Regions from separate parts of the Streptomyces sp. NPDC015125 genome, predicted to be linked through region 1. Evidence: riboswitches for the same ligand, from Rfam matches in the RefSeq annotation. Region 1 holds a riboswitch; each other region holds the start of a gene.
What was found. A riboswitch is a leader RNA that binds a small molecule or an ion and turns the genes downstream of it on or off. The one in region 1 is predicted to bind cobalamin.
Positions count from the first base shown of each region.

Region 2: another riboswitch for cobalamin. It lies ahead of ACF088_RS26470 (cobalamin biosynthesis protein); the one in region 1 lies ahead of metE (5-methyltetrahydropteroyltriglutamate--homocysteine S-methyltransferase).
Region 3: another riboswitch for cobalamin. It lies ahead of ACF088_RS06000 (CoA-acylating methylmalonate-semialdehyde dehydrogenase); the one in region 1 lies ahead of metE (5-methyltetrahydropteroyltriglutamate--homocysteine S-methyltransferase).
Region 4: another riboswitch for cobalamin. It lies ahead of ACF088_RS20115 (HoxN/HupN/NixA family nickel/cobalt transporter); the one in region 1 lies ahead of metE (5-methyltetrahydropteroyltriglutamate--homocysteine S-methyltransferase).

Region 1 is NZ_JBIBVF010000031.1:38,090-45,790, reverse strand. Features, by position in the region: gene metE (5-methyltetrahydropteroyltriglutamate--homocysteine S-methyltransferase) at 1-1,748, opposite strand, end outside; cobalamin riboswitch at 1,919-2,106, opposite strand; gene ACF088_RS38450 (aldo/keto reductase) at 2,284-3,342, shown strand; gene ACF088_RS38445 (hypothetical protein) at 3,580-4,044, shown strand; gene ACF088_RS38440 (Ig-like domain-containing protein) at 4,069-5,250, opposite strand; gene ACF088_RS38435 (streptophobe family protein) at 5,688-6,992, shown strand; gene ACF088_RS38430 (solute carrier family 23 protein) at 7,387-7,701, shown strand, end outside.
Region 2 is NZ_JBIBVF010000014.1:143,623-151,323, reverse strand. Features, by position in the region: gene ACF088_RS26480 (caspase family protein) at 1-2,183, opposite strand, end outside; gene ACF088_RS26475 (hypothetical protein) at 2,189-2,632, opposite strand; cobalamin riboswitch at 2,835-2,986, shown strand; gene ACF088_RS26470 (cobalamin biosynthesis protein) at 3,116-4,177, shown strand; gene ACF088_RS26465 (cobyric acid synthase) at 4,188-5,753, shown strand; gene ACF088_RS26460 (putative cobaltochelatase) at 5,824-7,701, shown strand, end outside.
Region 3 is NZ_JBIBVF010000002.1:220,473-228,173, forward strand. Features, by position in the region: gene metE (5-methyltetrahydropteroyltriglutamate--homocysteine S-methyltransferase) at 1-1,256, opposite strand, end outside; cobalamin riboswitch at 1,422-1,650, opposite strand; partial or broken gene ACF088_RS05990 (malate synthase A) at 1,836-2,037, opposite strand; partial or broken gene ACF088_RS05995 (short-chain fatty acyl-CoA regulator family protein) at 2,027-2,188, shown strand; cobalamin riboswitch at 2,288-2,474, shown strand; gene ACF088_RS06000 (CoA-acylating methylmalonate-semialdehyde dehydrogenase) at 2,672-4,171, shown strand; gene ACF088_RS06005 (acyl-CoA dehydrogenase family protein) at 4,177-5,325, shown strand; gene ACF088_RS06010 (enoyl-CoA hydratase/isomerase family protein) at 5,322-6,407, shown strand; gene mmsB (3-hydroxyisobutyrate dehydrogenase) at 6,404-7,357, shown strand; gene ACF088_RS06020 (enoyl-CoA hydratase) at 7,354-7,701, shown strand, end outside.
Region 4 is NZ_JBIBVF010000008.1:232,951-240,651, reverse strand. Features, by position in the region: gene ACF088_RS20150 (methyltransferase) at 1-327, shown strand, start outside; gene ACF088_RS20145 (MerR family transcriptional regulator) at 442-1,209, opposite strand; gene ACF088_RS20140 (nucleoside/nucleotide kinase family protein) at 1,354-2,010, shown strand; gene ACF088_RS20135 (hypothetical protein) at 1,967-2,392, opposite strand; gene ACF088_RS20130 (hypothetical protein) at 2,389-2,592, opposite strand; gene ACF088_RS20125 (MarR family winged helix-turn-helix transcriptional regulator) at 2,602-3,213, shown strand; gene ACF088_RS20120 (alpha/beta fold hydrolase) at 3,210-4,058, shown strand; cobalamin riboswitch at 4,233-4,481, shown strand; gene ACF088_RS20115 (HoxN/HupN/NixA family nickel/cobalt transporter) at 4,479-5,684, shown strand; gene ACF088_RS20110 (VOC family protein) at 5,753-6,253, opposite strand; gene ACF088_RS20105 (enoyl-CoA hydratase/isomerase family protein) at 6,503-7,294, opposite strand; gene ACF088_RS20100 (CaiB/BaiF CoA transferase family protein) at 7,291-7,701, opposite strand, start outside.

The DNA of each region.
Region 1 (7,701 bases):
TGGTCGTCGCGGACGAAGGACCAGGCGAGCATGGTGACCGGGCCGGTGAGCATGCCCTTGACCGGCCGGTCGGTGAGCGACTGGGCGTACGTCGTCCAGCGGACCGTCATCGGCTCGGGCCGGGAGATGTCCCCGGCCAGGACCGGCGGGCGGACGTAGCGGGTGCCGTAGGACTGGACCCAGCCGTGCCGGGTGGCGAGATAGCCGGTGAGCTGCTCGGCGAAGTACTGCACCATGTCGTTGCGCTCCGGCTCGCCGTGCACCAGGACATCGAGGCCGGCCTTCTCCTGGAAGGCCAGGACCTCGCGGATCTCGGCCGAGATGCGCTCCTCGTAGCCCGCGGTGCCGATCCGGCCGGCCCTCAGGTCGGCGCGGGCGGTGCGCAGTTCGGCGGTCTGCGGGAACGAGCCGATGGTGGTGGTCGGCAGCAGCGGCAGCCCGAGGTGGGCGCGCTGGGCGGCGGCCCGCCCGGCGTACGGCTGCGAACGGCGGCCGTCGGCGTCGGTGACGGCGGCGGCCCGGGAGCGCACGGCCGGGTCGTGGGTGAGGGCGGAATTCGCCCGGGAGGCCAGGTCGGTGCGGTTGGCGGCGAGTTCGGCGGCGATGGTGTCGGTGCCCTGCGCCAGACCGCGCGCCAGCGTCACGACCTCCGCGGTCTTCTGCCGGGCGAAGGCCAGCCAGCGGGCGATCTGCGGGTCGATATCGCGCTCGGCGGCGGCGTCCAGCGGGACGTGCAGCAGGGAGCAGGAGGTCGAGACATCGATCCGGTCGGCCAGGCCGAGGAGCGTGCCCACCGTGGCCAGCGACTTCTCCAGGTCGTTGATCCACACATTACGGCCGTCGACGACACCGGCGACCAGCCGCTTGCCGGGCAGTCCGCCGACCGCCGCCAGATCCCCGAGGTTGCCGGCCGCGGCACCGGTGAAGTCCAGCGCCAGACCGTCGACGGGCGCCTTCGCCAGTACCGGCAGCGCCTCGCCCAGCCGGTCGAAGTACGAGGCGACCAGCAGCCGAGGGCGGTCGGGGAGGGCGCCGAGGTCGCGGTAGGCGCGGGCCGCGGCGTTCAGCACGGCGGGGGAGCGGTCCTGCACCAGCGCCGGCTCGTCCAGCTGCACCCAGTCGGCCCCGGCCGCCCCCAGATCGGCGAGGACCTCGGCGTAGACGGGCAGCAGCCGGTCGAGCAGGGTCAGCGGATCGAAGCCGGCCGCAACACCGGGCGCGGGCTTGGCCAGCAGCAGGTAGGTGACCGGTCCGACGAGGACGGGGCGGGCGGCCAGACCGAGACCGAGCGCCTCGGTCAGCTCGGCGACCTGTTTGGCGGAGTCCGCGGCGAAGACCGTGTCCGGACCCAACTCCGGCACCAGATAGTGGTAGTTGGTGTCGAACCACTTGGTCATCTCCAGCGGCGCCACCTCCTGGGTGCCGCGGGCCATCGCGAAGTAGCCGTCGAGGGCGTCGTCGGCGACGGCGTCGCGGTGGCGGTCCGGGACAGCGCCGACCATGACGCTGGTGTCCAGCACATGGTCGTAGTACGAGAAGTCGCCGGTCGGCACCTCGTGGACACCGGCCTCGGCGAGCTGCCGCCAATTTCCCCGGCGCAGTTCGGCGGCGGTGCCGCGAAGGGCGTCGGCGCTGACGCGGCCCTTCCAGTAGCCCTCGATGGCCTTCTTCAGTTCACGGTTCGGCCCCTGACGGGGGTAGCCGTGCACGGTGGCGCGTGCTGCCGCGGCTGCGGACGTGCTGGTCACGGAACTCTCCTTCGCGAGTATGTCTCCATGGACCGCGGGACGGTCGAGGACGCGAAGGGACGGCAATCCGGACGGGTCCCGGCGCAAGCAAGCCGGACGTACCCGTCTGATGTCCGCCGACCCGCCCTCGAGGTCACCGTGATCTCCCCGTGCACCGGTCGCACGGGGGCACTGGCAGGTCTTCGGACTCGCGGGCACGTCCGCCAAGGGCGGACATCTACTGGCCATCGCTTCCCAGACCCGGCCGGGCCCAGTGCGTATGACGGCGGTCGTTCCCACTCACCGCTGCGGGGCAGTCCCGGACTTCCACCGGGTTCCCTCTTGCGACGCGCCTGCCTGGTGGACAGGGCGAACCAGTTGCCCGGCCCACCCTAGGGCATGTCTCCCCAGGGCGTGCCCTGGACGACCCGCCCGGATCGCGCCATCGACGAGGCCGGCACCGGGCCCGACCGTCGGCCGCGCCTTGCGCTGGAGCGCGCTCCAGCTCCTAGCGTGAGCGCACGACCGGAGAGCTGGACCGATTGAAGGGAACCACGTGCGCTACACACTGTTCGGCAGGACCGGCCTGCGGGTGAGCGAGCTGAGCCTGGGTGCCATGACCATCGGCGAGGACTGGGGCTGGGGCGCGGCCAAGGACACCAGCGGCCGGATCCTGGACGCCTACGCGGATGCCGGCGGCAACTTCATCGACACCGCCAACAACTACACCGAGGGCGCCTCGGAGCGGATCCTGGGGGAGCTGCTCGACGGCCGCCGGGACCGCTTCGTGCTGGCGAGCAAATACACCTGCGCGACCCGCAAGGGCGATGTGAACGCGGCGGGCAACCACCGCAAGAACCTGGTCCGGTCGGTGGAGGAGAGCCTGGAGCGGCTGCGCACCGACCACCTCGACGTGCTGTGGGTGCACGCCCGGGACAACTTCACGCCCGTGGAGGAGGTGATGCGGGCGCTCGACGACCTGGTGCGCTCGGGAAAGGTGCTCTACCTCGGCGTTTCCGACTGGCCCGCCTGGGAGATCGCGCAGGCGAACACCCTTGCCGAGCTGCGCGGCTGGACCGCGTTCGCCGGCTCGCAGCTGCGCTACAACCTGCTGGAGCGGACGCCCGAGCGCGAACTGCTGCCGCAGGCCCGCGCCTTCGACCTGGCCGTGCTGGCCTGGGCGCCGCTCGCGGCCGGGCGGCTCACCGGCAAGTACCGCCGCGGGGAGACCGGCCGGCTGGATGTCGTCGGCGAGACGGACCGGCCGGACCACCGCACCGAGGAGACCGTCACCGCGGTGCTGGAGATCGCCGAGCAGGGCGGCTGGAGCCCGGCGCAGGTGGCGCTGGCGTGGCTGCGCAGCCGGCCCGGCAACATCATTCCGATCATCGCCGCCACCAAGGAGAGCCAGCTGCTCGACAACCTCGCCGCGGTGGAGGTCACGCTGGACGCCGATGCGAAGGCGCGGCTCGACCGGTGCAGCGCGGTACCGCTGGGCTTCCCGCACGACTTCCTGCGGGAGCCGGGCATCACCGAGAACGTCTACGGCGACCGCTGGGCCGAGATCGAGGACCGGCGCTCCACCTACCGCCGTACGACGAGCGAGATCCGCTGACCGGCGCCGTCTCGCCCCGCCCGGAACGGCGTCGGCGCCCGCCCGGACATCTCGCCGCCTGCCTGCCCGTCGGCCCGCCCGCCTGCCCGCCCGTCGGCCCGCCCGCTACGCCGAACGCCGCCGCCCGGATGGCCGGGCGGCGGCGTCTGCGGTCTATTGAGGTGTGTGCGGACCGACGGGGCAGGGCGGGCCGGTCCGAGGGAGACGGGCGCCCGATGAGAGAGGCTTGGAGAAGCCGTGGCACCAGACGACTCCGTACCGTCCCGCGGGCGGCCCGGCCGCGGGCGGTCCGGCCGGACCGCCCGCGGTGTGGCACGGCTGCTGGCGGCGGCCGGGCTGGCACTGGACGCCTACGTCCACGCCCGGCTCGCCGGCTGGTACGACGGGGTCACGGCGACCATCAGCCAGGGTCTGCTCTTCCGTATCGAGGCCGCACTCGCCGCACTCGCCGCCGTGCTCGTGCTGATCTGGCGCCGGCCGGCCGGCGACACCTTCGCCTGGCTCGTCGCGACCGGCGGACTCGCGCTGCTGCTCCTCTATACCTACGTGGACATCGGCGCGCCGGGACCGCTGCCGGACATGTACGAACCGGGCTGGAGCGCCGATAAACAGCTCGCGGCCCTGGCCCAGGCCATCGCCGTCCTGGCCACCGTCTTCCTGCTGCTCACCCGCACCCGCGGCCCCGCCAGGCACCGCAGATGACCGGCTGAACGACGGCCGCCCGGGTCAGTGCTGCAGCGCGCTGCGCTGCTGCCACTGCGTCCAGCTCTCCTGCCAGACCTCCAGGCCGTTGCCGACGTCGGTCTTGTTGGTGTTGCTGGTGCCCTTCACCTCGACCGTGGAGCCGATCGGCAGGAAGTCGTAGATCTTCTTGGCGTCCGAGGTGCTCATACCGAAGCAGCCGTGGCTGTTGTTCTCCACACCGAGCGACTTGTTCCACGGGGCGGAGTGCAGAAAGGTCCCGGACGCGGTGAGGTGGGTGACCCACTTGGAGTCCAGGCTCCACTCGTTGCCGTGGCCGATGGTGGCGGAGTCCATCGTCTCGGCCGCGTTCTTGCTGCGTACGGTGTGCACACCGCCGCGGGTCGGGTCCTGCGGGGAGCCCGCGGAGCCGGTGATGCTGCCGACGCTCTTGCCGTTCTCGTACATGGTCAGGGTGTGCGAGGGCACATCGATGACGGCCTTGTGATCGGCGCCGATGCGGAAGCCGAAGTTGTAGTCACGGGCGAACCAGCCGCCGTCGTCACCGGAGTTGATTCCGGACAGTGCGCCCTTGACGGAGACCTTGGTGCCGGCCGGCCAGTAGTCCTTGGGGCGCCAGTCGATCCGGTCCTTGCCGGAGTAGTCCTTGACCCAGCCCCAGGCACCCTCGACCTTCGGCTGGGTGGTGACCTTCAGCGCCTTCTCGATGTCGGCGCGCCGGTCCTTCGCCACCGGGTGGTCGAAGAGGATCGACACCGGCATCCCGGTGCCCACGGTCTGCCCACCGCCGGGGGTGTTGGTGAGCTTGTTGACCTTGTCGGCCTGCTCCGTGGTGAATTCCGAGGTGGCGGCGGCTTCCTTGCCCTGCGCCGACTTCGTCCTCGTCCGCACGGTGTAGGTGGTCTGCGGCTTGACCTTGCCGTCCGATTTCCATGACGTGCCGTCACCGGCGAGCTGCCCGGTGACCGTGCCGCCCTTGTCGTCCTTGACCTCGACCGAGACGAGCTTTCCGTCGTCGGCCCGCACGGATATGTCCGAGCCGAGCTTGACCGACTTGTTTCCGGCGGCCGGGGTGACGGTCACCTTCGCCGCAGGCTGCTCCGCCTTCGGCTCATCGGCACCCGGCCCACACGCGGTCAACAGCGTGCCCGCCGCTATCAGAGCGGGTATCAACCGTGCGGAGTGGCGGCGTGATCCGGCGTACACGGGGGTCCTTCCCAAGCAGAACAACTGACAGTGGCGGAGCACGGCCCCGTGCGGGGGTAACCGTCGAGGGCTGCCCATGCCCCACCACATAGGCAGAGGGGCTGTGTGCTCCGGTGGTTGTCCGGTGCGCCGGATCATTAGGACACAGTTCGATATCGGGCCCCTGGGAGGGCGGGAAAGCGGCGGGTGTCCTTCCGGTAGCCCGCCGCTTGACGCCGCCCGCAAGCGGGGTGCCGCGCCGGTGCTTACGGTGGTGTGTGCATCCCGTGCATCCCGTGTATGCCGGAGATGCGCCGGAGAGGTATCCGGTGCCGCCGTTCCGAGGTGCGGTTCCGCGCTGCCGTTCCGCGGTGCCGATCCCTCTCATCCAGGCGTCGGCCAAGGTGTCCTTGCAGACGGATCGTTGGTACACGGTCCCGTGACCGGCAGGAGAGAGCGTGAGCCAGATGCGAGGCCCCGCGCCGGCCGGTCCGCCGGGCCCGGTACGCCGCCGCGGCGCACCGCCCGCGGTCCGGGCCGGGGCGGAAGCGCTCGGCGCGGCAGTGGCGGGCATCGTCACCATGACCGTGGTCGCCGCGCTCGGCCTGTGGGCGGCGGGCGCGGCGGACCTTCCCGGCGGGGCGTTCCCCTCCGTGGTCGCGGCCACCGTGCTCGTCGCGGCAGGTGGTTCGGTCGGCCTCTCCGGCGACGTCGGCGGCCTCGCACAGGCCGATGCCGCCCTGGACGTCGTACCGCTGTCGGTCACGCTCGCCGGTGCGCTGGTGACCGCCGCCGTCTTCCTGCTGCCGCTGCGCCACCGGGCGGTGGCCGGCACCGGGGAGCTGCTCGCCCGGGTCGCCCGAACGGCGGTGTGCTGGCTGGTGCTTCTGCTGCTGCTCACGCTCGCCGCCCGGCACAGCTTCCGGATCACCGTGGGCAACGACCTGGCCGACCGGCTCGGCGCCGAGCTGGGCGCCACCCCCACCGTCGGCTTCCAAGCCGATGTTCCCGCGACGCTCGGGGTCGGACTGCTGTGGATCCTGGCGGTGCTCGCGCTGACCTTCCTGGTCTCGCGCCGGGCCCCGCTCTCTCCCCGGCTGCTGCGCTTCCAGGACTCCGTACGGCCGCCCGCCTTCGCCATGCTGCTGACTCTGCTCTGCTATGTCGTGATCGGGCTGGTCATCGGCATCGTCGAGCTCGTCACCAAGGACCACCCGGCCGAGACCTTCGCCGCCATGTTCCTGGGACTGCCGAACCTCACCTGGATGGCGCTGGGCATCGGCACCGGCGGAGCCTGGGTGGGACATGTCGACAAGGCCATCGGGCTGCCCCTGCCGCACGTCCTCGACCAGGTCCTGCGCACCCACGGGAAGCGGACCCTCGACCTCGGTTCGCTGGCCGAGTACGACGGCCGGGCCTGGCTCCTGGTGGCGGTGGCGGCCGTGGTGCTGCTCGTTGCGGCCTTCACCTCGGCGGTCCGCTCCCCGGCCCGGCGGCCGGCCTGGCGGCACGCCGTCGAGATGGCCGTGGCACTGGCGCTCACCCTGCTGGTCGTCGGCCTGCTCACCCGCATCTCCGCCCACTACGGGCTCTCCCTGATGGGCGTCGGGGACCTCGGCGGCGACCTGGGCGGCGAGGTCACCCTGGAGCCGCAGCTCCTCCGGCTGGTGGGCGTCGGCCTCGCCTGGGGGCTGGTCACCGGCTTCCTCGGCGCCTTGCCGGCGCGGCGCGTACGCCATCCGGGCGAGGTGGAGCAGGCGTAGCGGAAGCCGCCGCCTGCGGGGGCGCCGCCCCCCTCCGTCATCAGTCCGAAGTCAGTCCGAGTTCTCCCCTTTCCCCCTCCCAAAACAGGACTTCGGGCCGTGATCCCCCTTTATGCGAGCGAATGTGACGGGTTACTCGCGAGAAATGGTGCAGGTCAACTAAGGTGAACGCTCCGATTAGTCCACTTGTAAATTCCATGGAAATGCCGGAATTTACTGCGCTGATCGAAGGAAGTCCTACCGAACCAGGACACACCGTGCAGCGCAGGGCTTACGTGGTGTCGGCAACACCGCTCAACGTCGGCTTTGTAAGACCCAGCCGGCCCGTCCGTCACCCGGAACGCGACGGCGCCGGTTCCTTCTTATTCACCTACCTCGCGAAGGCAAGGCAGAGATGGCACGAGTCTCCCGACAAAACCCCCAGCAGTTCTCCCGCCAGCAGGCCCACCCCGTCGACGAGGTACTCCCCGTCGCCAAGCTCACCCTCTACGGGTTTCAGCACGTCCTCGCTTTCTACGCGGGAGCGGTGATCGTCCCGATCATCCTCGGGAACGCCCTGGGCCTCTCCCATGAGGAGCTCGTCTATCTGATCAACGCGGACCTGCTGACCTGCGGTGTCGCCTCGATCATCCAGGCCCTCGGCATCTGGAAGATCGGTGCCAGGCTGCCACTGGTCCAGGGCGTCACCTTCACCGCGGTCTCGCCGATG
Region 2 (7,701 bases), on a different contig from region 1:
CACAGGCCGTAGGTATGGCGCGGGCCGGCCATCTCCAGGGCGCGTCCGGCGGCGCTCAGGGCGACCGGGAGCTTGCCGCCGTCCGCCATGGAGGTGGAGGTGTCCATGAGGATCAGCACCTGGCTGGACTTCTGTGCCTTGTCGTAGCCGTCCAGCACCTGGGAGACCTGCTCCGGGCCGGCGGTGAAGGGCACGATCCGTCCGACGGGGTCGACGTCCGCGCGGCTGTCCCGCAGCGGTGAGCCCGGTGGGGGGCTCGCCTCCCGCACCCCGCGGTAGCCCTGCGCGGTGAGGGTGCGCTGCCCGCCGTCGGGGTCGCGCAGCCAGCCGGCGAAGCGCGCCACGGCGGCCTTTCGCACGGTGGCGTCCGTGGCGCCCTGCCAGTCGACGCGGACCAGGGGGTGGTCGAGCGCGGGGACGTTCTCGGGGTAGTAGGCGAGGTAGCGGTTGCGGAACGGGAGCGCGGACGGGCGGGCCGGGCAACTGCCGATGGCGTGGCCGAGGTTGTAGTCGGCGAGGGACTTCTCCGATACCAGGGGCGCGGACTTCGTGCGGTCGACGAAGCCGGCGGCGTCGCTGTCGGTGTCGGGCCGCAGCGAACACAGCAGTTCGGTGCTGCCCGCGTACTGGCTGCCCGGGGCGGAGAGCCGCTCCTCGGCCTGCCGGGCGAGGGTGAGGTCGGGCGCTCCCGTCGAGGTGCTGCCCGGGCCGTCGTGGGCGAGGTAGAGGCCGATGGTGTGCAGCAGCCCGGTGCCGGACAGCACCGGGCTGGGCCGCAGGAGTCTGAGGTCGTGGTGGGCGCCGTCGGTCCGGTCGAGCAACTCGGGCCAGGAGGCGTGGGCCGGATCGACGTCGGCCGGCCGCCGGTTCTCCGGGATGCCGACGACCAGGGGGGTGTAGGCGACGGGGGCGCTGTAGTGCAGGGTCGCCGGGGAGCCCGTGGCGGGCATACCGCGGCGGGCCTCGTAGTAGTCGGCGGTGGACTCGGGGATCCAGATGTCGGGCTGTGGTCCGGGCCGGTTGAGGGGGTCGATGCCCTTGTCGGCCGGCCGGGCCCTCCCGGTCCCCAGGGCCTCGCCCTGCCAGCGCTCGGCGGCGGCGAAGCCCTGGTCGACCTGGTCGCGGGCGGCGGAGTAGACGGTGATCTGGGCGCGGCGGCAGCCGTCGGGGAGGTCGCTCTCGCCGTTGAGGGGCCGGGTGTTGGTCTCGGACATCTCGTAGTCGAAGGCGGCCCGGCGCAGCGCGGGTTCGGCCTCGGGGGCGGTGAGCAGCCGCAGTTCGAGGGCGGGCGGACAGGGCGCCTCGCCGTGCGGGAGCCGGAGCAGGACGATGCCCGTGATGGCCGGTACGAAGATGATCGCCAGGATCAGCAGGAGTCGGGGCCAGTGCCGGAGTCGGGGCCAGTGCCGGAAGGACGACTTCAGCCGGCGGCGTAAGCGGATCCGCAGCGGGGTCGGCGGGCGGGCCTCGGGGGTGGCGAAGGACAGGATGACGTCGTCGACGGTGTTCTGCTTCGCCGAGCGCGGCTCCCAGACGTCGCCCATCGGGGTCCGCTCACCGGCCAGTTGTTCCTGCAGGGCCCGGACGAGGTCCTCGAAGGTGACGAACCGTTTGCCGGGAATGCCCCGTTCCAGGGTCCGGACCAGGGCGCGGTTGAAGACACTGCCCCCGGTGGGTTCCTCGCCGCTGAAGATCCGGCGGTTGGGCTGCGCGGCCATCAGCAGCGAGGTGGGGTTGCGGCAGGAGTGGAAGGCCTCGCTCGCATTGCCCGCGTAACAGCACTCCAGGACGATCACGATGCGGTCGGCCCGTGCGTTGTCCAGATAGGACAGCACCGTGTGCTGCCAGGAGACGGTCTTGTGACGCCGTTCCGAGGCGCCGACCATGAGGTGCAGATTGCCGCCGTCGCTGGCCACCCGGCCGTGGCCGGAGAAGTACACCAACAGCAGCCCGCGCGCCTCCTGGACGACGGTGTCCAGCGCCTGTTCCACCTCCCAGGGCTCCTGGGGCCGGCAGGTGACGACCTCGCCCTTGGTGAACAGATCGACGCCGGGGGCGAGCAGGGCCTGCTCCAGCTTCCGGACGTTGTCCTTCACCGCGGGCAGCGGGCGCAGCGTGCGGTAGTCGTCGACGCCGATCAGCAGCGCCCGGTTGACCTTGCCCCGTGCGTCGTATTCGGACATCCGGCTCAGTCCCCGTCGGTGCTGCCGCTCTCGTCCGCCGGGCTGCCGGGATCGGGGTGCCCGGGGGCCGCGGCGCCCGGGCCCGCGTCGCCGAGCGCGCACAGGTCCCCGTCACCGGCCCCGACCGCGACGGCGGGCCGCTCGCCGGTGTCGCGCTCCTCCCGGCGCCGTCGCAGCCACTCCTGCAGGGCGATGGTGAGGCTTTTGGTGATCTCGGCGGCGACGGCGCCGACGATGACCAGGATCAGGTCGTCGACGCCGACGGCCATGTCACCGGGGCCGTCGTCGCTCTCGTCCGCCGGCCGCGGCCGGAGCTGCCAGTCGTGGCCGTGCCGGTCCAGCCACGGCTCGCGCTCCAGCCAGGCCCTGAGGTCTTCGATGTCCTGGTCCGGATTGTTCGTGCCCGTGATCCTGAGGCGGATCTCGTGACGGTCAGCGCTCTGCGGCATCCCCCGGCCCCCTTCCGGCGGCCCCGTCGCCACCGTGCACCAGATAGTGACGTGAGATCAGGGGCGGGGGCAACCGTCTGTGACCTCGCTGCCACGCTGTGGCGTGCACCACAACGCGTGCCACAGGACAGCGTTGCAGGTCAAGGGCGAGTTGACGGGCATCGCGGGGCGTGGTGGACTGCCGGAGCCATTCGGCGACAGCTGAGGAAGTCCGGTGTGAATCCGGCGCGGTCCCGCCACTGTCACCGGGGAGCGTTCCTCCAGCGAAGGCCACGGTCCGCCTCGCGTACGTCCGATGACGTACGCAGGACTGGAAGGCCGGAGGATTTCGCCGATCCGGGAGCCAGGAGACTCTTGTCGCCGTCACGTCGAGCCAGGGCGCGGACCCTGAGTGAGGACACACCGCCATGCCCGGCCGCCCTTCGAGATCTCCACTGCCCGCCGCAGGGCCCCTTGGACACGCCCCAGCGGCGGTCTGACCCGATGCGCGGCGAACACGCGGGATATGCGTGCGGCGCGGCCCTCGGCTTTCTCGGCGACCTGATCGCGGCGGACCCGCGGCGCGGCCATCCGGTGGCCGCCTTCGGCCGGGCCGCGAGCGCCGTCGAACGCCGGCTGTGGCGCGATCACCGCGGCTACGGAGCGGCGCACGCCGTGCTGTGTGCGGGCGGTGCCGCCGCCGGTGCCGCACTGCTGGAGCGCACCGTACGGGCGGCCGCCCCGGCCCCTCTGCGCGACGGCGCCCGGATCGCGCTGACCGCGGCGACGGTCTGGGCCGTGCTGGGCGGCACCTCGCTCGGCCGCGAGGCGCGGGCCGTCGGTGGTGCGCTGACGGCGGGCGACCTGGACGTGGCGCGGGAGCGGCTGCCGCATCTGTGCGGCCGCGATCCCCAGGCCCTGGACGGGTCCCAGATGGCCCGCGCGGTGGTGGAATCGGTCGCCGAGAACACCTCGGACGCCGTGGTGGGCGCCCTCGTGTGGGGCGCGCTGGGCGGGGTGCCCGGCCTGGTGGCGTTCCGGGCGGTGAACACCCTGGACGCGATGGTGGGGCACAAGTCGCCGCGCCACCGCCGCTTCGGCTGGGCCTCGGCCCGGCTCGACGACCTCGCCGGCTGGCCCGGCTCCCGGCTGACCGCCGCCCTCACCGTGCTCGCGGGGCCCGACCGGCGCGGTGCGCTGCGGGCCTGGCGAGCGGACGGCGGCGCCCATCCGAGCCCCAACGCGGGCCCGGTGGAGGCGTCGTTCGCGGGTGCGCTGGGCGTACGGCTGGGCGGCACGCTGGCCTACGGCGGACGGGTGGAGCACCGGCCGCAGCTCAACGGCGGGGCGCCGCCGGTCGCGGTGCCCGACATCGAACGGGCCGTGCGGCTCTCGCGCCGGGTGGGCGTCCTTGCGCTGGCGACGACGGTGGCGGCGCGGCTGGCGGTCGGGGCGCTGCGACGGGCCCCGGTGGCCACCGCCCGCCCGGCCACGGGTGCGGTGACGCCCAGGACCGTGCGCGCACTGGCGCGTACGGCTCACGACAGCCGGAGGCCCGGCGCATGAGGAGGACCCGGTGAACGGGCGGTTCAAGGCATCGGGCGGAGCCGTCGGCGGTGGCCTGTTGGTGGCCGGTACGACGTCCGACGCGGGCAAGAGCGTGGTGACGGCGGGCATCTGCCGCTGGCTGGCCCGGCAGGGTGTGCGGGTGGCGCCGTTCAAGGCACAGAACATGTCGCTGAATTCGTTCGTCACCCGCGAGGGCGCGGAGATCGGACGGGCCCAGGCGATGCAGGCCGCCGCGGCGCGGGTGGAGCCGACCGCGCTGATGAACCCCGTCCTGCTCAAGCCCGGCAGCGACCGCAGCAGCCAGGTGGTGCTGCTGGGCAAGCCGGTGGGCGAGCTCAGTGCCCGGGGCTACCACGAGGGCCGCCAGGAGCAGTTGCTCGGCACGGTCACCGACTGCCTGGCGGAGCTGCGGCGTACCCACGACGCGGTGATCTGCGAGGGCGCCGGCAGTCCCGCCGAGATCAATCTGCGGCGTACCGACCTCGTGAACATGGGCCTGGCACGGGCCGCGCGGATCCCGGTGGTGGTGGTCGGTGACATCGACCGCGGCGGGGTGTTCGCCTCCTTCTTCGGCACCACCGCGCTGCTGTCCAAGGAGGACCAGGCGCTGGTCGCCGGCTATCTCGTCAACAAGTTCCGGGGCGATGTGACGCTGCTGGAGCCGGGGCTGGAGATGCTGCGCGGTCTCACGGGGCGGCAGACGCTGGGTGTGCTGCCCTTCTCCCACGGCCTCGGCATCGACGAGGAGGACGGCCTGCATGTGTCGCTGCGCGGCGCGGTGCGCGAGAGCGTGGTGGCTCCGCCGCACGGCGCCGAGGTGCTGCGGGTGGCGGTCGCCGCCGTACCGCTGATGTCGAACTTCACGGACGTGGACGCGCTGGCCGCGGAGCCGGGCGTGGTGGTGCGGTTCGTGGACCGGGCCGAGGAGCTGGCCGATGCGGACCTGGTGGTGCTGCCGGGGACCCGGGGCACGGTCCGGGCGCTGCAGTGGCTGCGCGAGCGCGGACTGGCGGACGCGGTCGTCCGGCGGGCCGCCGAGGGCCGTCCGGTGCTGGGCATCTGCGGCGGCTTCCAGATGCTGGGCGAGCGCATCGAGGACGACGTCGAGTCGAAGGCGGGCACGGTCGACGGGCTGGGGCTGCTGCCCGTCCGCGTGCGGTTCGCGGCGGAGAAGACCCTGGCGCGGCCGGTCGGCGAGGCGCTGGGCGAGCCGGTGGCGGGCTACGAGATCCACCACGGGGTCGCCGAAGTGACCGGCGGGGACGAGTCGTTCATGTCCGATGGCCAGGGGCGCAGCCTGGACGGGTGCCGGACCGGCTCCGTATGGGGCACGCACTGGCACGGCTCGCTGGAGAGCGACGGCTTCCGGCGGGCCTTCCTGCGGCGCGTCGCGGCGGACGCGGGCCGGGCGTTCGTGCCGGCCCCCGACACCGCCTTCGCCGCCCTGCGCGAGGAGCAGCTCGACCGGCTGGGCGATCTGATCGAGGAGCACGCGGACACCGGCGCACTGCTGCGGCTGATCGAGGAAGGGGTACCGGAGGGGCTGCCGTTCGTGCCTCCGGGGGCGCCATGAGGGTAGGCAGTGGAGGACCGCGACAGACGCAGAAGACGCAGCCGGCCGACGACCTGGAGGACGACACAGCATGACAACCGCTCACAACACCGCCCCGCAGTACCCCTTCACCGCGGTGGTCGGGATGGACGATCTGCGGCTGGCGCTGCTGCTGAACGCGGTGAGCCCCGCGGTGGGCGGTGTGCTGGTCCGCGGGGAGAAGGGCACCGCCAAGAGCACCGCCGTGCGTGCGCTGTCGGCACTGATGCCGCACGTGGACGTGATCAGCGGCTGCCGCTTCGCCTGTGCCCCGGCCGCGCCCGACCCCGGCTGCCCCGACGGGCCGCACGAGGCGGGTGCCGTCGAGGACCGCCCGACGCGGATGGTCGAACTGCCCGTCGGTGCCTCCGAGGACCGGCTCGTCGGCGCGCTGGACATCGAGCGGGCCCTGTCGGAGGGTGTGAAGGCCTTCGAGCCGGGCCTGCTGGCCGATGCGCACCGCGGGATCCTCTACGTCGACGAGGTCAACCTCCTCCACGACCATCTGGTGGACCTCCTCCTGGACGCGGCCGCCATGGGCGCCTCCTACGTGGAGCGCGAAGGCGTCTCCGTACGGCATGCGGCCCGTTTCCTGCTCGTCGGCACCATGAACCCCGAGGAGGGCGAGCTGCGGCCGCAGCTGCTGGACCGGTTCGGGCTCACCGTCGAGGTCGCGGCCTCGCGCGAGCCCGACCAGCGGGTGGAGGTGGTCCGGCGCCGGCTGGCGTACGACGCCGACCCGGCCGGTTTCGCGGCACGCTGGGCGGCCGAGGAGGACGCGCTGCGCCACCGCATCACCGCGGCACGGGAGTTGCTGCCGGGCGTGATGCTGGGGGACGCGGCGCTGCGGCAGATCGCCGCGACCTGCGCGGCGTTCGAGGTGGACGGGATGCGCGCGGACATCGTGATGGCGCGGACCGCCGCGGCGCTGGCCGCATGGGCGGGGCGGACCGATGTCCTGGAGGAGGACGTACGCCAGGCGGCGCTGCTGGCGCTGCCGCACCGCCGGCGCCGTAATCCCTTCGACGCCCCCGGCCTGGACGAGGACAAGCTCGACCGGACGCTGGAGGAGTTCGGCGGCGCGGACGAGGGCACGAACGGCGAGGGCGCGGACGGCGAGGACGATCCGGACCCGGACGGGCCGGACGGCGGCCCCGGCGGGGGCGGCCCGGACGGCGGCGGAGCACCCCCGCAGGACGGCCGGGACGGTGGTCCGCAGGAATCGCCCACGGCGCAGAGCCCCGAACTCCCGCACCAGCAGGAACGGGAGACCGCCGAGACCCCCGAGCGGCCCCAGGAGGAGCCCGCGGCCCCGGAGCAGTCCCAGGAGGGCACCCCCGCCGCGGGCGGCGAGAAGGCCGCGGTCGGCGCCGGCGAGCCGTTCCGTACCCGGCGGCTGGATGTGCCGGGCCTGGGCGAGGGCGCGGACGGCCGCAGGTCGCGGGCCCGCACCGCGCACGGCCGCACGACCGGCGCCCGGCGTCCGCACGGCGCCCTGGGCAAGCTGCACCTGGCGGCGACCGTGCAGGCCGCGGCGCCGCACCAGCGGGCCCGCGGCCGTCACGGGCGGGGCCTGGTGGTGCGCAGGGACGATCTGCGCGAGGCGGTACGCGAGGGGCGGGAGGGCAATCTGGTCCTGTTCGTCGTGGACGCGTCCGGTTCGATGGCGGCACGCAAGCGGATGAGCGCGGTCAAGGGCGCGGTGCTCTCGCTGCTGCTGGACGCCTACCAGCGGCGCGACAAGATCGGCATGATCACCTTCCGGGGCTCCGGCGCCGAGCTGGCGCTGCCCCCGACCTCCTCGGTCGAGGCCGGCGCGGCGCGGCTGGAGCAGTTGCCGACGGGTGGCCGTACGCCGCTGTCGGAGGGGCTGCTGCGGGCCCATGAGGTGCTGCGGGTGGAGCGGCTGCGGGATGCCTCGCGGCGGCCG
Region 3 (7,701 bases), on a different contig from region 1:
CCGTCGGCGTCGGTAATGGCGGCGGCCCGAGCGCGCACCGCCGGGTCGTGGGTGATCGCGGAGTTCGCACGGGAGGCCAGGTCGGCGCGGTTCGCGGCGAGTTCGGCGGCGATGGTGTCGGTGCCCTGGGACAGGCCCCGCGCGAGCGTCACCAGTTCTGCGGTCTTCTGCTTGGCGAAGGCCAGCCAGCGGACGATCTGCGGGTCGATGTCGCGCTCGACGGCGGCGTCCAGCGGCACGTGCAGGAGCGAGCAGGAGGCGGCCACGTCCACCCGGTCGGCGAGGCCGAGCAGGGTGCCGAGGGTGGACAGCGACTTCTCCAGATCGTTGATCCAGATGTTGCGGCCGTTGACCACGCCCGCGACCAGGCGCTTGCCCGGCAGTCCGCCGACGGCCGCCAGCGCGTCGAGGTTGGCGGCGGCCGCGTCGGTGAAGTCGAGTGCCAGACCGTCCACCGGCGCCTTGGCCAGGACGGGCAGGGCGTCGCCGAGCCGGTCGAAGTACGAGGCGACCAGCAGCTTCGGACGGTCGGTGAGGGCGCCCAGGTCGCGGTAGGCGCGCGCGGCGGCGTTGAGTTCGGCCGGGGTGCGGTCCTGGACGAGGGCGGGCTCGTCGAGCTGCACCCACTCGGCCCCGGCGGCGCGCAGGTCCGCGAGCACCTCGGCATAGACCGGCAGCAGCCGGTCCAGGAGGGTCAGCGGCTCGAAGTCGGCGGCCACCCCGGGCGCGGGCTTCGAGAGCAGGAGGTAGGTGACCGGCCCGACGAGGACCGGCCGGGCGGTGAGGCCGAGTGCGAGGGCTTCCTTGAGCTCGGCGACCTGCTTGGCCGAGTCGGCGGTGAAGACGGTGTCCGGGCCGAGTTCGGGGACGAGATAGTGGTAGTTGGTGTCGAACCACTTGGTCATCTCCAGCGGCGCGACGTCCTGGGTGCCGCGGGCCATCGCGAAGTAGCCGTCGAGGGCGTCGGCCGCGACGGCGTCGCGGTGGCGGTCCGGGACAGCACCGACCATGACGCTGGTGTCCAGCACATGGTCGTAGTACGAGAAGTCACCGGTGGGCACCTCGTGGATGCCGGTATCGGCCAGTTGCTGCCAGTTCGAACGGCGCAGGTCCTTGGCGGTCTCCAGCAAGGTGTCCGCGGTGACGCGGCCCTTCCAGTAGCCCTCGATCGCCTTCTTCAGTTCCCGGTGCTGTCCCTGGCGGGGGTAGCCGTACACGGTGGCCCGTGCTGCCGCGGCTGCGGGCTTCGCTGTCACGGAACTCTCCTTCGCGGATACGTTTCCTGAAAGTCCCGGAGACGGAACGAGGCACGCGAAGGGATGACGAACCGGACGGATCCACGGTGCACTCGCGACGCACGTGTCCGCCTGGTATGTACGCCGACCCGCCCTCGAGGTCACCGGGATATCCGTCCACACATGGGGTGTGCACGGGCAACGGGCAGGTCTTCGGACTCGCGGGCGCGCCTGCCGGAGTCTTCCGGCGGGCACCTACTGGCCGTCGCTTCCCGGATCCGCGGCCCGGATCCAGTGCGTATGACGGCGGTCGTTCCCACTCACCGCTGCGGGGCAGTCCCGGATTCTCACCGGGTTCCCTCTTACGACGCGGCCCGTCTGGCGGACGGGGCGAACCAATTGCCCGGCCAGCGTAGGACGTGGTGCCCGTATCGGACACCTCTGTTCACATGCCGGACTGTGAGTTGAGACACCGGCGCGACGGGATTCACCCGCGACAGGGCGCGGAACGGCTCCATTGGTCCGTTCCACGCCCCGTTCCGCACGCCCGATGGGCCCCTCGGCCCGGTGGCGATCCGGGCACCCTCAGCCCTGGTCGTAGGTGTAGGCCCGCAGGAAGGGCGAGGTCATGGTGACCTTCGTCCGGTCGGCGAGCGAGAAGTCCGGGCGGTGCGCAAAGGTCTATCAGGCTGAAGAGGTAGTCCCAGCGGTCGGCGTTGAGGCCCGCGCTGTGCTCGCGCGGCTCGTAGAGGATCTCCTCCATCGCAAAGGCCGTGGTGACCGTCTCGATCATCGACAACGCCTCCGCCGCCACCCCGATCGGCATGGGCTACCGCATTTGCGGACGCACCGACTGCCCGCAGCGGGCGGTACCACCGCTGGACCGCCGGCTAGCGGTGGACGAGAACAGCGGCACGTTCGTGCCGTACCCGACCACTGAACCGGACGTCTGACGGCGCGTTCGGCTGCCGGAAACACGCGGTGGCCGCCGGTGTCCTGGGTGCGGATTTCAGCGTGCGGTCCGTGGCGGGGTGGACTTACTAGGACGTCCAACTATATGTTCGGGGCAAGGCCCGCGGTGCAGGGAAGCCGGTGTGAATCCGGCGCGGTCCCGCCACTGTGACCGGGGAATGCGCTCCCCGAACAAGACCGGCCACTGACGGAGAAGTCCGTCGGGAAGGCCGGGGAGCGTGTGCTGATCCGGGAGTCAGGATACCGGCCGCGGGGTGTTCCGTGTTGTCCACGAGGATGGAGCAGACACGCATGGCACCGGTGTGCACCCACGCCCTCGACCGGCGAAACCAACGGCTACCGATCACCGACGGCTGACGGTCGCCCAGCCCTGCGCTTCTCGCGCTGCCCGCGCGCACGTCGTCCGGCGTCCGTGCCGGGCCGGCGCGCCATCCCCGGACTCACCTGACGGAGAGCAGGCTTTCATGGTCCGTGAACTGGCACATTTCATCGGCGGCAAGCACACCCCGGGCACCTCGGGGACGTACGGCGATGTGTACGATCCCAACACCGGTGAGGTGCAGGCACGTGTCCCGCTCGCCGGCCGCGCCGAGACCGAGGCGGCGATCGCCGATGCCGCCGAGGCCCAGCGCGAGTGGGGCGATCGGAATCCGCAGCGCCGAGCCCGAGTGCTGCTGAAATTCCTCCAACTGGTCGACGCGGAACGTGAGTCACTCGCCCGACTGCTGTCGTCCGAGCACGGCAAGACGGTGGCCGACGCCCACGGAGACCTGCAACGCGGACTGGAGGTCGTCGAATTTGCCGCCGGCATCCCGCATCTGCTCAAGGGCGAGTTCACCGACAACGCCGGCGGCGGGATCGACGTGCACTCCCTGCGCAGTCCCATCGGCGTCACCGCCGGCATCACCCCGTTCAACTTCCCGGCGATGATTCCGCTGTGGAAGGCCGCCCCCGCCCTGGCCTGCGGCAACTCCTTCATCCTCAAGCCGTCGGAACGGGACCCCTCGGTACCGCTCCGGCTCGCCGAACTGTTCGTGGAGGCAGGTCTCCCGCCGGGCGTCCTCAATGTCGTCAACGGCGGCAAGGAAGCGGTCGACACCCTGCTGGAGGACCCCCGGGTCGGCGCGCTGGGCTTCGTCGGCTCCACCCCGATCGCCGCGCACCTCTACGCCACCGCGGCCGCGCGCGGCAAGCGTGCCCAGTGCTTCGGCGGTGCCAAGAACCACATGATCGTGATGCCGGACGCCGACCTGGACCAGGCCGTCGACGCATTGATCGGCGCGGGCTACGGCTCGGCGGGGGAGCGCTGTATGGCGATCTCCGTGGCCGTCCCCGTCGGCGAGAGGACCGCGGATGCCCTGGTGGAGCGGCTGAAGGAGCGGATCGGGCAGCTGCGTATCGGCCGCAGCGACGACCCCGAGGCCGACTTCGGGCCGCTGGTCAGCCGGGACGCCGCCGATCGGGTGCGCCGCTACGTCGACATCGGCGTCAACGAGGGCGCCGAACTCATCGTGGACGGCCGCGGTTTCACCCTCGCCGGGCACGAGAACGGCTTCTTCGCCGGTGCCTCGCTTTTCGACCGGGTCACTTCGCAGATGCGCGTCTACCGGGAGGAGATCTTCGGCCCCGTGCTGTGTGTCGTGCGGGCCGCCGACTACGAGGAGGCGCTGCGGCTGCCCAGCGAGCACCCGTACGGCAACGGCGTCGCAATCTTCACCCGCGACGGCGACACCGCCCGCGACTTCACCCGCCGGGTCAACACCGGCATGGTCGGTGTGAACGTGCCCATCCCGGTGCCGGTCGCCTACCACACCTTCGGCGGCTGGAAGCGATCCGGTTTCGGCGACCTCAACCAGCACGGGCCGGACGCGATCCGCTTCTACACCCGCACCAAGACCGTCACCTCGCGCTGGCCTTCCGGGGCCAAGGAGGGCGCGAGCTTCACCATCCCGACCATGAAGTGAGCGCCATGACCACCACCATGCTCACCGACGACCAGCTCGCCCTCGTCGAGGCCACCCTCGACTTCACCCAGGACCACCTCACCCCGAACGCCGTGCAGTGGGACCAGGACAAACACTTCCCGGTGGAGGTACTGCGCAAGGCCGCGGGCATCGGCCTCGGCGGCATCTACGTCCGGGAGGAGGCCGGCGGCAGCGGGCTCAGCCGGGCCGACGGCGTCCTGATCTTCGAGACGCTGGCCTCCGGCTGCCCCTCCATCGCCGGCTTTGTCTCCATCCACAACATGGTCGCCTGGATGATCGACCACTACGGCGACGCCGCCCAGCGCGAACGCTGGCTGCCGAGACTGTGCGCCATGGAGGACCTGGGCAGCTACTGCCTGACCGAACCGGGCGCCGGCTCGGACGCCTCCGCACTGCGCACCCGCGCCGTACGCGACGGCGACGGCTACCTCCTCACCGGCGTCAAGCAATTCATCTCCGGCGCCGGCGCCTCGCAGGTCTACGTCGTCATGGCCCGTACCAGTGACGACGGCCCACGCGGCATCTCCGCCTTCCTCGTCGACAAGGACGACCCCGGACTGTCCTTCGGAGCGAACGAGAAAAAGATGGGCTGGAACGCCCAGCCCACCCGCCAAGTGGTCCTGGACGGTGTCCGAGTGCCCGCCGACCGGCTGCTCGGCCGGGAGGGCGACGGGTTTCGCATCGCCATGAACGGGTTGAACGGTGGCCGGCTCGGCATCGCCGCCTGCTCGCTCGGCGGCGGCCGCGCCGCACTGGACGGCAGCCTCGTCCACCTCGCCGACCGTGAGGCGTTCGGCGGGCGCCTGCTCGACGCGCAGGCCCTGCAGTTCCGCCTCGCCGACATGGCGACCGAACTCGCCGCCGCCCGCGCCTTGGTCCACCAGGCCGCACAAGCACTGGACCGCGGTGACCCGCACGCCCCGCAACTGTGCGCCATGGCCAAGCGGTTCGCCACCGACACCGGCTACTCCGTCGCCGACCGCGCCCTTCAACTGCACGGCGGCTACGGCTACCTCACCGAATACGGCATCGAAAAGATCCTCCGCGATCTGCGGGTGCACCAGATCCTGGAAGGAACCAACGAGATCATGCGCGTCATCGTGGCCCGCGGCCTGACGGAGGCACTTCGATGACCGGCACCGACGAGTCCGTCCTCCTGACCACCGAGGGCCGCACCGCCCGCATCACGCTCAACCGGCCCCGTGCCCTCAACGCCCTTACCCACCCGATGGTCGAGCGCATCGACGAAGCGCTGACCACCTGGGAACAGGACCCCACCGTCGAAACCGTGATCCTCACCGGCGCGGGGGAGCGCGGTCTGTGCGCGGGCGGTGACATCCGCTCCATCTACGAGGACGCGCACGCCGGCGGAAAAGCATCGGCAGCGTTCTGGCGCGACGAATACCGGCTCAACGCCCGTATCGCCCGCTACCCGAAGCCCTATGTCGCCCTCATGGACGGCATCGTGATGGGTGGCGGCGTGGGAGTCTCCGCCCACGGCGGCATCCGCATCGTCACCGAAAACTCCCGGATCGCCATGCCCGAGACCGGCATCGGCTTTGTCCCCGACGTCGGCGGCACCTACCTGCTGGGCCTGGCACCCGGCGAACTCGGCACCCATCTGGCGCTCACCGGCACACCGGTCGGCGCCGCCGACGCCCTGCTCTGCGGCCTCGCCGACCACTTCATCCCCGCAGACCTCCTGCCCCACCTCCTTGCCGACCTCACCACCACCGAGGTCTGGGACGCCCTGGAACGCTACGTGCGACAGCCACCGCCCGGCGTGCTCGCCGAACAGCGAGCCTGGATCGACTCCTGCTACCGCGCCGGCACAGTGGAAGAGATCATCACGCGCCTGCGCGCCCACCCTGCTCCCGAGGCCGCACGGGCCGCCGAGACCTTGGCCGAGAAGTCGCCCACCGCCCTCAAGGTCACGCTCGCCGCACTGCGACGTGCCCGGCGGCTCGGCCCCCTGGAACGCGTACTGGAACAGGAGTACCGGATCTCCTGCGCCGCCCTCTCCTCGCACGACCTGACCGAGGGCATCCGCGCCCAGGTCATCGACAAGGACCGCGCCCCCAAGTGGTCACCGGACACCCTGGCCGACGTCACCGACGCGGACGTGGACCGCTTCTTCACACCACCCGACCCGTCCGGACCCGAATCGGGACTCGGCCTCGCCCCACTCGCATCAGCGCAGGAGGTGCCCTGGTGAACGGCGACACCCGCACCATCGGCTTCATCGGCCTCGGACACATGGGCGGTCCGATGGCCGCCAACCTCGTCAAGGCCGGCCACCGAGTGATCGGTTTCGACCTGGTGCCCGACCTCCTCGCCGCCGCTTCCGATGCCGGAGTCAAGGCGGCCGCCTCCTCGGTGGAGGCAGCGACCGCAGCAGACGTGGTGATCACCATGCTGCCCGCGGGGCGTCACGTCCTGGACCTGTACCGGAACGAGGGGCTGCTGACCGCCGCCCGGCCCGGCACGCTGTTCATCGACTGCTCGACCATCGACGTCGCCGACGCACGCTCCGCCCACGAAGCCGCTGTCGCCGCCGGGATGCGCGCTCTGGACGCTCCCGTCTCCGGCGGCGTCGTCGGCGCCGAGGCCGCCACCCTCACCTTCATGGCCGGCGGCGCCCAGAGCGAGTTCGCAGAGGCCGAGCCGCTGCTCGCCGCCATGGGCGAGAAGGCCGTGCACTGCGGCGGGGCCGGCGCGGGCCAGGCCGCGAAGATCTGCAACAACATGATCCTCGGCATCTCGATGATCGCCGTCAGCGAGGCATTCGTCCTCGGCGAACGCCTCGGCCTGTCCCACCAGGCACTCTTCGACGTGGCCTCCACCGCATCCGGGCAGTGCTGGGCGCTGACCGTCAACTGCCCCGTGCCGGGCCCCGTCCCCACCAGCCCCGCCAACCGCAACTACCTCCCCGGCTTCGCCGCCCCTCTGATGGCCAAGGACCTCGGCCTGGCCGCCAATGCAGCACGCGAGAGCGGCGTACCCACCGAACTCGCCCTCAAGGCAGCAGAGTTGTACGCCGCCTACGCGGCCGGAGCAGGAGCCAACAAGGACTTCTCCGGCATCCTGCAAACCGTGAGGGGCAGAACCACCCCCGAGCACGGCCCCGCACCCCAAAACGACGCGAAGGGTGGTACCCCCGCATGACCCATCCCCAAGAGACGGCATACGAGACCATCCTCGTCGAACGCAAGGGCCGCACCGCACTGGTGACCCTCAACCGCCCCAAGGCTCTCAACGCCCTCAGCCTCCAGGTCATGACCGAGGTCGTCGCGGCCACCGAAGCCCTCGACCGCGATCCGGACATCGGCTGCATCGTCCTGACCGGCTCCACGAAGGCGTTCGCAGCCGGAGCCGACATCAAGGAGATGGCCCCCCAGAGCTATCTCGACATGTACCTCAGCGACTGGTTCGCCGCCTGGGACCGCCTGGGACAGCTGCGCACCCCCACCGTCGCCGCCGTCTCCGGCTTCGCCCTCGGAGGCGGCTGC
Region 4 (7,701 bases), on a different contig from region 1:
ACCTCGCCCGTCGAGTACGCGGTGTACGACCCGGGCAACCGGATGCTGTACGGCTTCCTGAGCGGCCTCGCGGACCATCTGACACCGGACGGCGAGGGCTGGCTGATCCTCTCCGACCTGGCCGAACACCTCGGCCTGCGCGCGCACACCGAGCTGCTCGACGCCTTCGCCAAGGCCGGCCTGACGATCCTGGGCCGACACGACATCACCCCGCGCCACCCGCGCGCCCGCGACACCTCCGACCCGCTTCATGTGGCCCGCGCGGCCGAGGTCACCTCCCTGTGGCGCCTGGGCACCGCGGACCGGGGTGCGTCCGGCGCCCCCTGAGGGCGTCCGGCGTCGCACGTTTCGAGCGCAGGGGAAGAGCTGCTTGCCGCCGGGGGTCTGCAGCCCCCCGGCAGTGAGAGCCGTCGGTCAGCTCGACCGACTCGGTCAGCTCCGTCAGTTCAGCCGGGCATCGGCGTAGACGGCCATCGCCTGCTGCTGGTAGACGGCCAGCCCCTCGGCGATCGTGTCGTAGTTGGCACGGATCTGCGGGTCGTCGACGTAGGTCTGGGCCAGCCCCTTGTAGGCGGCCGCGTTCGGGGTCCAGAACCGGCAGATGCCCTGGTAGTGGGCGTGTACTTCGGATTGCACCGCAGGATCGGCGACCGGTGTGCCGGCCACCATGAACTCCGCTATGCGGATCATCTGCGCCGTCACCTCACGCTGCCACCGCTCCTGGTCCTCGGCGGTCATGGCCTCCCTGGCCTGCCTGGCCTGCTCCCACTGCGCCGGCCACCGTGCGCGCGCCTCGGCCTCGGCCTCGGCGGCGGAGGCCTCGAAGCCCTCGAAGAGGTTCTCCGGCCTGTTGATCTTTGCCATGTCGTTGTCGTCCTTGCCTTCCTCCAGTTCGGCGAGGGTCCGCCCGACCGTGCGGACCAGTGTCTCCAGCCGGTCCCGTTCCGCCAGCAGCCGCCCGTGGTGCTCGCGCAGCACGGCCACTTGATCGACCTGGCGGTCCAGAACCACCTCGATCTCGCGCAGCCCCAGGTCCAACTCCCGCATCAGCAGGATCTGCTGCAGCCGCAGCAGATCGGCCTCCTCGTAGTAGCGGTGCCCGTTACTCCCGATCCACGCAGGTGGCAGCAGACCGATCTCGTCGTAATGCCGCAGCGTCCGGGACGTCACCCCGGACATCCGGGCCACTTCCGCGATCGACCAGGCCATTGCCGTGCCTCCCCTCGCCGGGCCGGTTTCTCCGGCCCCATGGATGACCGTAGAAGTTGACGCGGCGGCAACCGCAAGCCCGGAAACCGGCGCCCCCTCCCTCAGGCACGAGGGACACGCCCCGTCAGGCACGATGGAGGCACCATGGATCCCCGGCTCCTCCTCTCCCGCGCCCGTCGGCTCGCCGCCTCCGCGCCCCCCGGCCGACGGCGGCTGCTCGGCATCGCCGGCCCGCCCGGCGCCGGCAAGTCCACCCTCGCCGCCCACCTCGTGGCGGAGCTGGCCGGTCAGGCGGCACTCGTCCCGATGGACGGCTTCCATCTCGCCGAGGCGGAGCTGCGGCGCCTGGGCCGTGCGGACCGCAAGGGCGCGCCGGACACCTTCGATCCGGCCGGCTACGCCGCGCTGCTGGCGCGTCTGCGCTCCCCGGAGCCGGACACCGCCGTCTACGCCCCGGCGTTCGACCGGCGTATCGAGGAGCCGGTGGCCGGCAGCATCCCCGTGGCACCCCACATTCCCCTCATCGTCACCGAGGGCAACTACCTCCTCCTCGACTCCGCACCGTGGCCACGGGTCCGGGCGCTGCTCGACGAGGTCTGGTACGTGGAGCTGGAGACCCCGGAACGGATCCGGCGGCTGGTCGGCCGGCATGAGCGGTTCGGGCGTCCACGCGCCGACGCCGAGCGGTTCGTACGCACCTCGGACGAAGCCAACGCCCGCGTGGTGGCGGCCACCCGCGACCGCGCCGACCTCGTCATCACCTTCGCACCCGAAGAGGCCCCACCTCCACCGAGCGCATGACCCCGCTCCCCCACCGCCGCCGGTCGGCGAGCAGCCCGGCCACCGACAGCGCGCCCCACCCGAGGGACACCGCCACCGCCGTCAGCTTCCGGTCGCGCCCCGGCAGCGTCGCACCGAGCAGTACGGCATCCCCGAAGTCCGCCGCGATCCGCACATACGCGGCGGTGCGCAGTGCCGGGCCTTCCGGAGCCACCAACATCGCCAGCCCGCTCACCGCGTCCCGCCAGGCCAGCGGACGCAGTGCGGTCCGGGTCGCCGGCTCGGTCCGCGCTGTGGCGCCGACCAGCCCGGAGGGCCGTGCCAGCAGTTCGGGCAGCGCCGCCACCGCCACCCCGTACACGGCCGTGGCCGCCCCGACCGCACGCAACAGACCGACCTTCATCCGCCGTCCCCTTTTTTCGCGTCTCTCTTGTCTCTCTTGCCTCTCTTATCTTTCTCGTCTTGCTTGCCTTTCTCGCCTTTCTTGTCTTTCTCGTCTTTCTCACCTTCTCGCGGCGACCGGCCGCACGAGCCCGTCACGCCCGCCGCCTTCTCCACTCCTTCCGCGACAACCCCCTTCCCAAACGACATCACCAATGTCATCATGACATCATGAGTGTCATTGAGAGGTTCGCCGGAGATGCGGAAGACGCCGACGGCGGAGAGCCGGCGTCCACCGAAGACCTGTTGTACGGCGTCATCCGACGCCTGTGGCCGCTGCACCGCACGGTCGTCCGCGCGGTGGAACACGAGCTGGCCGGCACGGGCATGACCGCCGGCGAACACGCGCTGCTGGACGCGCTGCGCGCCGAAGGCCCGTGCACCGTGCCGCAGTTGGCGCGGGGGATGGGGCTCGACCGGCAGCCGGTGCAGCGCTGGGTGAACCACGCCATGGAGCTGGGCCTGGTCGTGGCCGCCCCGAATCCCGCACACCGCCGCTCGTCCCTGATCCGGCTCACCGGCGAAGGCACGGAGGCGATACGCAGCGTCCGGGAATCCGAGGCAGCGGAGCTGAGGCAGCGGCTGGCCGACCTGCCCGCCGACGACGTCCGTACCGCGCTGCACGTACTGGACCGGCTCGGTGAGGAGTTCCGGCAGCTCGCGAACGGCTCACGCACGGAACCGGAGGAAACCGGCAGTTGCGGCAGCAGCGGCAAGAGCGACGACAATGGCATCACGCCCACCTCATCGCATCCGGTACACAAAGGACGGCCTGCAAGATGACCCGAGGAATCACCGCCTGGTCCGAGATCGACAACGGAATCGTGCCGGTCGACGACGGTGAGCTGTTCTACGAGACAGCCGGCTCGGGCCCCGCGGTGGTGCTGCTCCACGGCGGCATGCTCGACCAGCACATGTGGGACGAGCAGTTCGCCTGGCTGGTGAACTCCGGCCTGCGCGCCATCCGTTACGACTTCCGCGGCCATGGCTTGTCCTCCACCGTGACCGGGGACTACGCGAACCACGACGACCTGTGCACCCTGCTCGACGCGCTCGATGTTCCCGGAGCCGTCCTCGTCGGCCTCTCCCATGGCGCGCGGGTCGCGCTCGACACCGCCCTAGCCCGCCCGGAGCGGGTGACGGCCCTCGCCCTCGCCTCCCCCGGCATCAGCGGCCGCGCCTTCACCGACCCCTTCCTCCTGGAACACATCAAGGCGCAGGTGGCGGCGATCGGCGCCCCGGACGGCGCGGAACGCTATGTCGAGCACTTCCTGCGGATGTGGGTGGACGGACCGCACCGCGAACCCTCCGCGGTGCACCCGGGATTCCGTGAGCGGATGCGTGCCTCGGCCGAGGCCAACGCAGAGGTACATGCCGATGGTGCGGGTGCCGGTATGCCCCTTGAGGTCGGTGCCGCCGACCGCCTGGGCGAGATACGGGTGCCCACCCTCGTGTTCGACGGCGACCTCGACAGCAGGGACATCTCCGCCAACGCCCATGCGATAGCGCTGACCGTTCCCGGCGCCCGAAGAGTCCGGATACCGGGCGCCGCGCATATGGTCAATCTGGAGAACACCGCACTCTTCGACCGCGAACTCCACACCTTCCTCTCGTCCCTGGACTACTGACTCCACACCTTCCTTTCGCCCAGCGACCGCCCCGTGGCACGCCCCGTGGCACAACTCGTGGCACGCCCCGTGGCACGCCCCGTGACTCGTGGCACGACCGACCGCCTCACGATGACCGCCCCCTCCAGGGGCTGCGGAAGGTGCCCCGCGAACCCCAGCCCTCCCGGGTGGCAGCTAGAGTGACCGGGCCGTGGTGTTCGGGAATCCGGTGACGGACCTTGTGGTCCCAGACCGGAGCGGCCCTCGCCACTGTGATCGGGGAGTTTCCGCCCCTTCCGCAGGCGCACGGCGCGCCTGCGGCGCCACTGACCGCAACCCGCGGCCGGGAAGGCGGGGCGGGCGCGTACACCCTCCCCCCAGCTCTTGAGGAGCAGGGAGGTACCCCCAAAAGCCAGGAGACCGGCCACGGCATCTCACGAAGTGATCCACGAGGTGCTGGAGCGTGACCGCCGGATGGCCCTGTCCACCGATACCCGTACCACCCCTGCCCCCGCGGCATTCCGCTGGCGTCGGCAGGACACCGTCCGCACCGCGGGCCTGATGGCCGTCATAGCCGGTCTGCACGTCGTCGCCTTCGGCGTGCTCTTCCTGCTCGTGGTGCCGCATCACTACGCCGTGGGCAGCCAGGTCTTCGGCGTGGGCCTCGGTGTCACCGCCTACACCCTCGGCATGCGGCACGCCTTCGACGCCGACCACATCGCCGCCATCGACAACACCACCCGCAAGCTGATGGCCGACGGAAAGCGGCCGGTCTCGGTCGGCTTCTGGTTCGCCCTCGGCCACTCCAGCGTGGTCGTCGCGATGGCGGCCCTGGTGGCGGGCGGCGCCCAGCTCGCGGGCACCCTGCTCAACGACGAGTCCCGTACGCACCAGATCCTCGGCACGATCGGTACCACGATCTCGGGGAGCTTTCTCTACCTCATCGCCGCCCTCAACCTGATCGCACTGGCCGGGATCTGGCGGGTCTTCCGCGGTATGCGCAACGGCCACTACGACGAGGCCGAGCTGGAGCAGCGCCTCGATGCGCGCGGCTTCATGAACCGCTTCCTGGGACGGTTCACCCGCTCGATCTCCCGTCCCGGCCAGATGTTCCCGCTCGGCTTCCTCTTCGGACTCGGCTTCGACACCGCGACCGAAGTGACGCTGATGGTGATGGCGGGCAGCGGCGCCGCGGCGGGCCTGCCCTGGTACGCCGTGCTGTGCCTGCCGCTGCTCTTCGCCGCCGGAATGAGCCTGTTCGACACCCTCGACGGCACCTTCATGAACTTCGCCTACCAGTGGGCGTTCTCCAACCCGGTGCGCAAGGTCTACTACAACCTCACCATCACCGGCCTGTCGATCGCCGTCGCCTTCTTCATCGGCACGATCGAGCTGGTGACCGTGCTGCACGAGAAGCTCGCCCTCAACGACCCGCTGACCGGCTGGATTTCCGGCCTCGACCTCGACAATGTCGGCTTCCTCATCGTCGGCCTGTTCGTGGTGGTGTGGGCCGCCGCGCTGGCGTACTGGCGACTGGCCGGCGTCGAAAAGCGCTGGGCGGAACGGGCGGAACGGGCGGAACGAACCCAGCCGACGGAGCAGGCGGGGCCGGCAGGGTCGGCGGAGCGCGCCACGCCGGACTCCTGAGGCGCCTCGGCCCCACACGCCGCATACGTCCCCGGCGCCCGTAGCGGCGCCGGGGTACCGTCACCCCTTCAGGTGGCCGAACCGGCTGCCGCCCCCGTCGCCAGATCCGGTCCCCAGCGCTGCAGCGCCGCCGCCAGATCGAGTGGCCGCAGCCGCTCCGGCTCGTCCGGTCCCGGCCAGTCCTCCCGCGGGACCCGCCACATCACCTCGAATTCGTTGCCGTCCGGGTCCTTGGCGTACAGCGACTTGGCGACGAGGTGATCACTCGACCCCACCAGCGCGCCCCGCTCGACGAGCTGCGCATGTGCCGCGACAAGCTCGCCGAGTGTGCCGATCTCCCAGGCCAGGTGGTAGAGCCCGACCCGCCCGGCCTCGGGCCCCGGCGCCTCCGCCCCCACCGCGAACAGCGCCAGATCATGATCGTTGAGTGAGCCGGGGGCGCGGAGAAACGCGGCCTGTGCCGAAATCTCCATCCCCACCGTGAGCCCGAGGGCCTCGGTGTAGAAAGCAACCGACCGGGCCACATCACGGACGTAAAGCACCGCATGGTTCAGACGTCGTACGGACATGCAGCCTGCTCTCCGATCTCCTGCCACGACACCGCCAGGGGCCACCGTGCCCTCCCCACTCCTGATCTACCCCACCGGCCCCGCCGCTGCCCAGCGTCCATGGGCCGGTATCCAGCCGTTTTCCGGCCCGCTTTCCGGCCCTGGCGCCCGAGGCCCCGGACCGGCGGCCCCCGGACCGGCGCTCCCCGGACCGACGCAGGAGGGACGCACGGACCGACGCAGGAGGGACGCACGGACCGACGCCGGTCTTCAGGCGGCGGGCGGGGCCGGTGCGGTGGCCGACCGCTGCCCGAGGAAGGTGGTGATCGCCCGGTCGAAGTCGGGCCGGGCCACCGCCGGTCGCGGATTGACGGCGGCAGCCTGCCGCTGCGGTGCCAGCGCGGCGGCCACCGCCAGCTTGGCGGCCCGGATCGCCGCGGGTGGCTGCCCGGCGATCGCAGTGGCGAGATCGCGGGTGCGGGCGGCGAGTTGCTCCTCGGGCACGCTGTCCTCCGCGAGCCCGCGGGCCACCGCGGTACGGGCGTCGAACAGCCGGCCGGTGTAGAGCAGCTCCCGCGCCGCGGCAGGTCCGGCCAGCGCGACCAGACGCGCGGCGAAGGCCGGACTGGCGAGGATGCCGAGCCGGGCGATCGGCATCCCGATCCGTGCCCCGTCCGCCATGAGCCGCAGATCGCAGGCGAGGGCGAGTTGGCACCCCGCACCGGCGGCGACACCGCGGATCTCGGCGATCACCGGAACGGGACAGTCCTCGATCGCGGTGAACGCCGTTTCCATATGGGCGAAGGACTCCTCGACATAGCCGGTGTCCGCATCCACCCAGTCGGTCATGTTCGAACCGGCGCAGAACGTATCGCCCTGCCCGCGGATCACCAGCACCCGCAGCGACCGGTCCTCCCCGAGCTCCCCGACCTCCCGGGCCAGCCGCGCCCAGGCCCGGCCCGGGAGGGCATTGCGCCGGCTGCCGTCACCGATCCGGATCTCGGCGACCGGGCCGGACCGGGACGTCCGAAGGGCCGGGTCGGGGGCGGGTACGGGGGTCACCTCACGGCCTTTCGCGCGCGGAGCCCGGCCAGTTGCCGCGGGCCGACCCCGAGGGCGGTCAGGATCTGCACGGTGTGCTCCCCGTGGCGGGGCGGCGGGGTGCGCACCGTGGCCGGATTGCCGGACAGCTTGAGGGGTGAGGCGATGGTGCGCAGGGTGCCGGCGTCGGGGTGCTCGACTTCGGCGACCATGCCGCGCGCGAGGACCTGGGGATGCCGCAGAGCCTGGTCGACGGTGTTGATCGGACCGACCGGTACCTTCGCCTCGGTGAGGATCTCGGCCCACTCCTGGGCATCGCGTGCCCGCAGCGCACGCTCGATGAGCGGGAGCAGTTCCCCGCGATGGCGGACCCGGTCGGGGTTGGTCGCGAACCGTGGATCGTCGGCCAGCTCGGCGCATCCGATCGC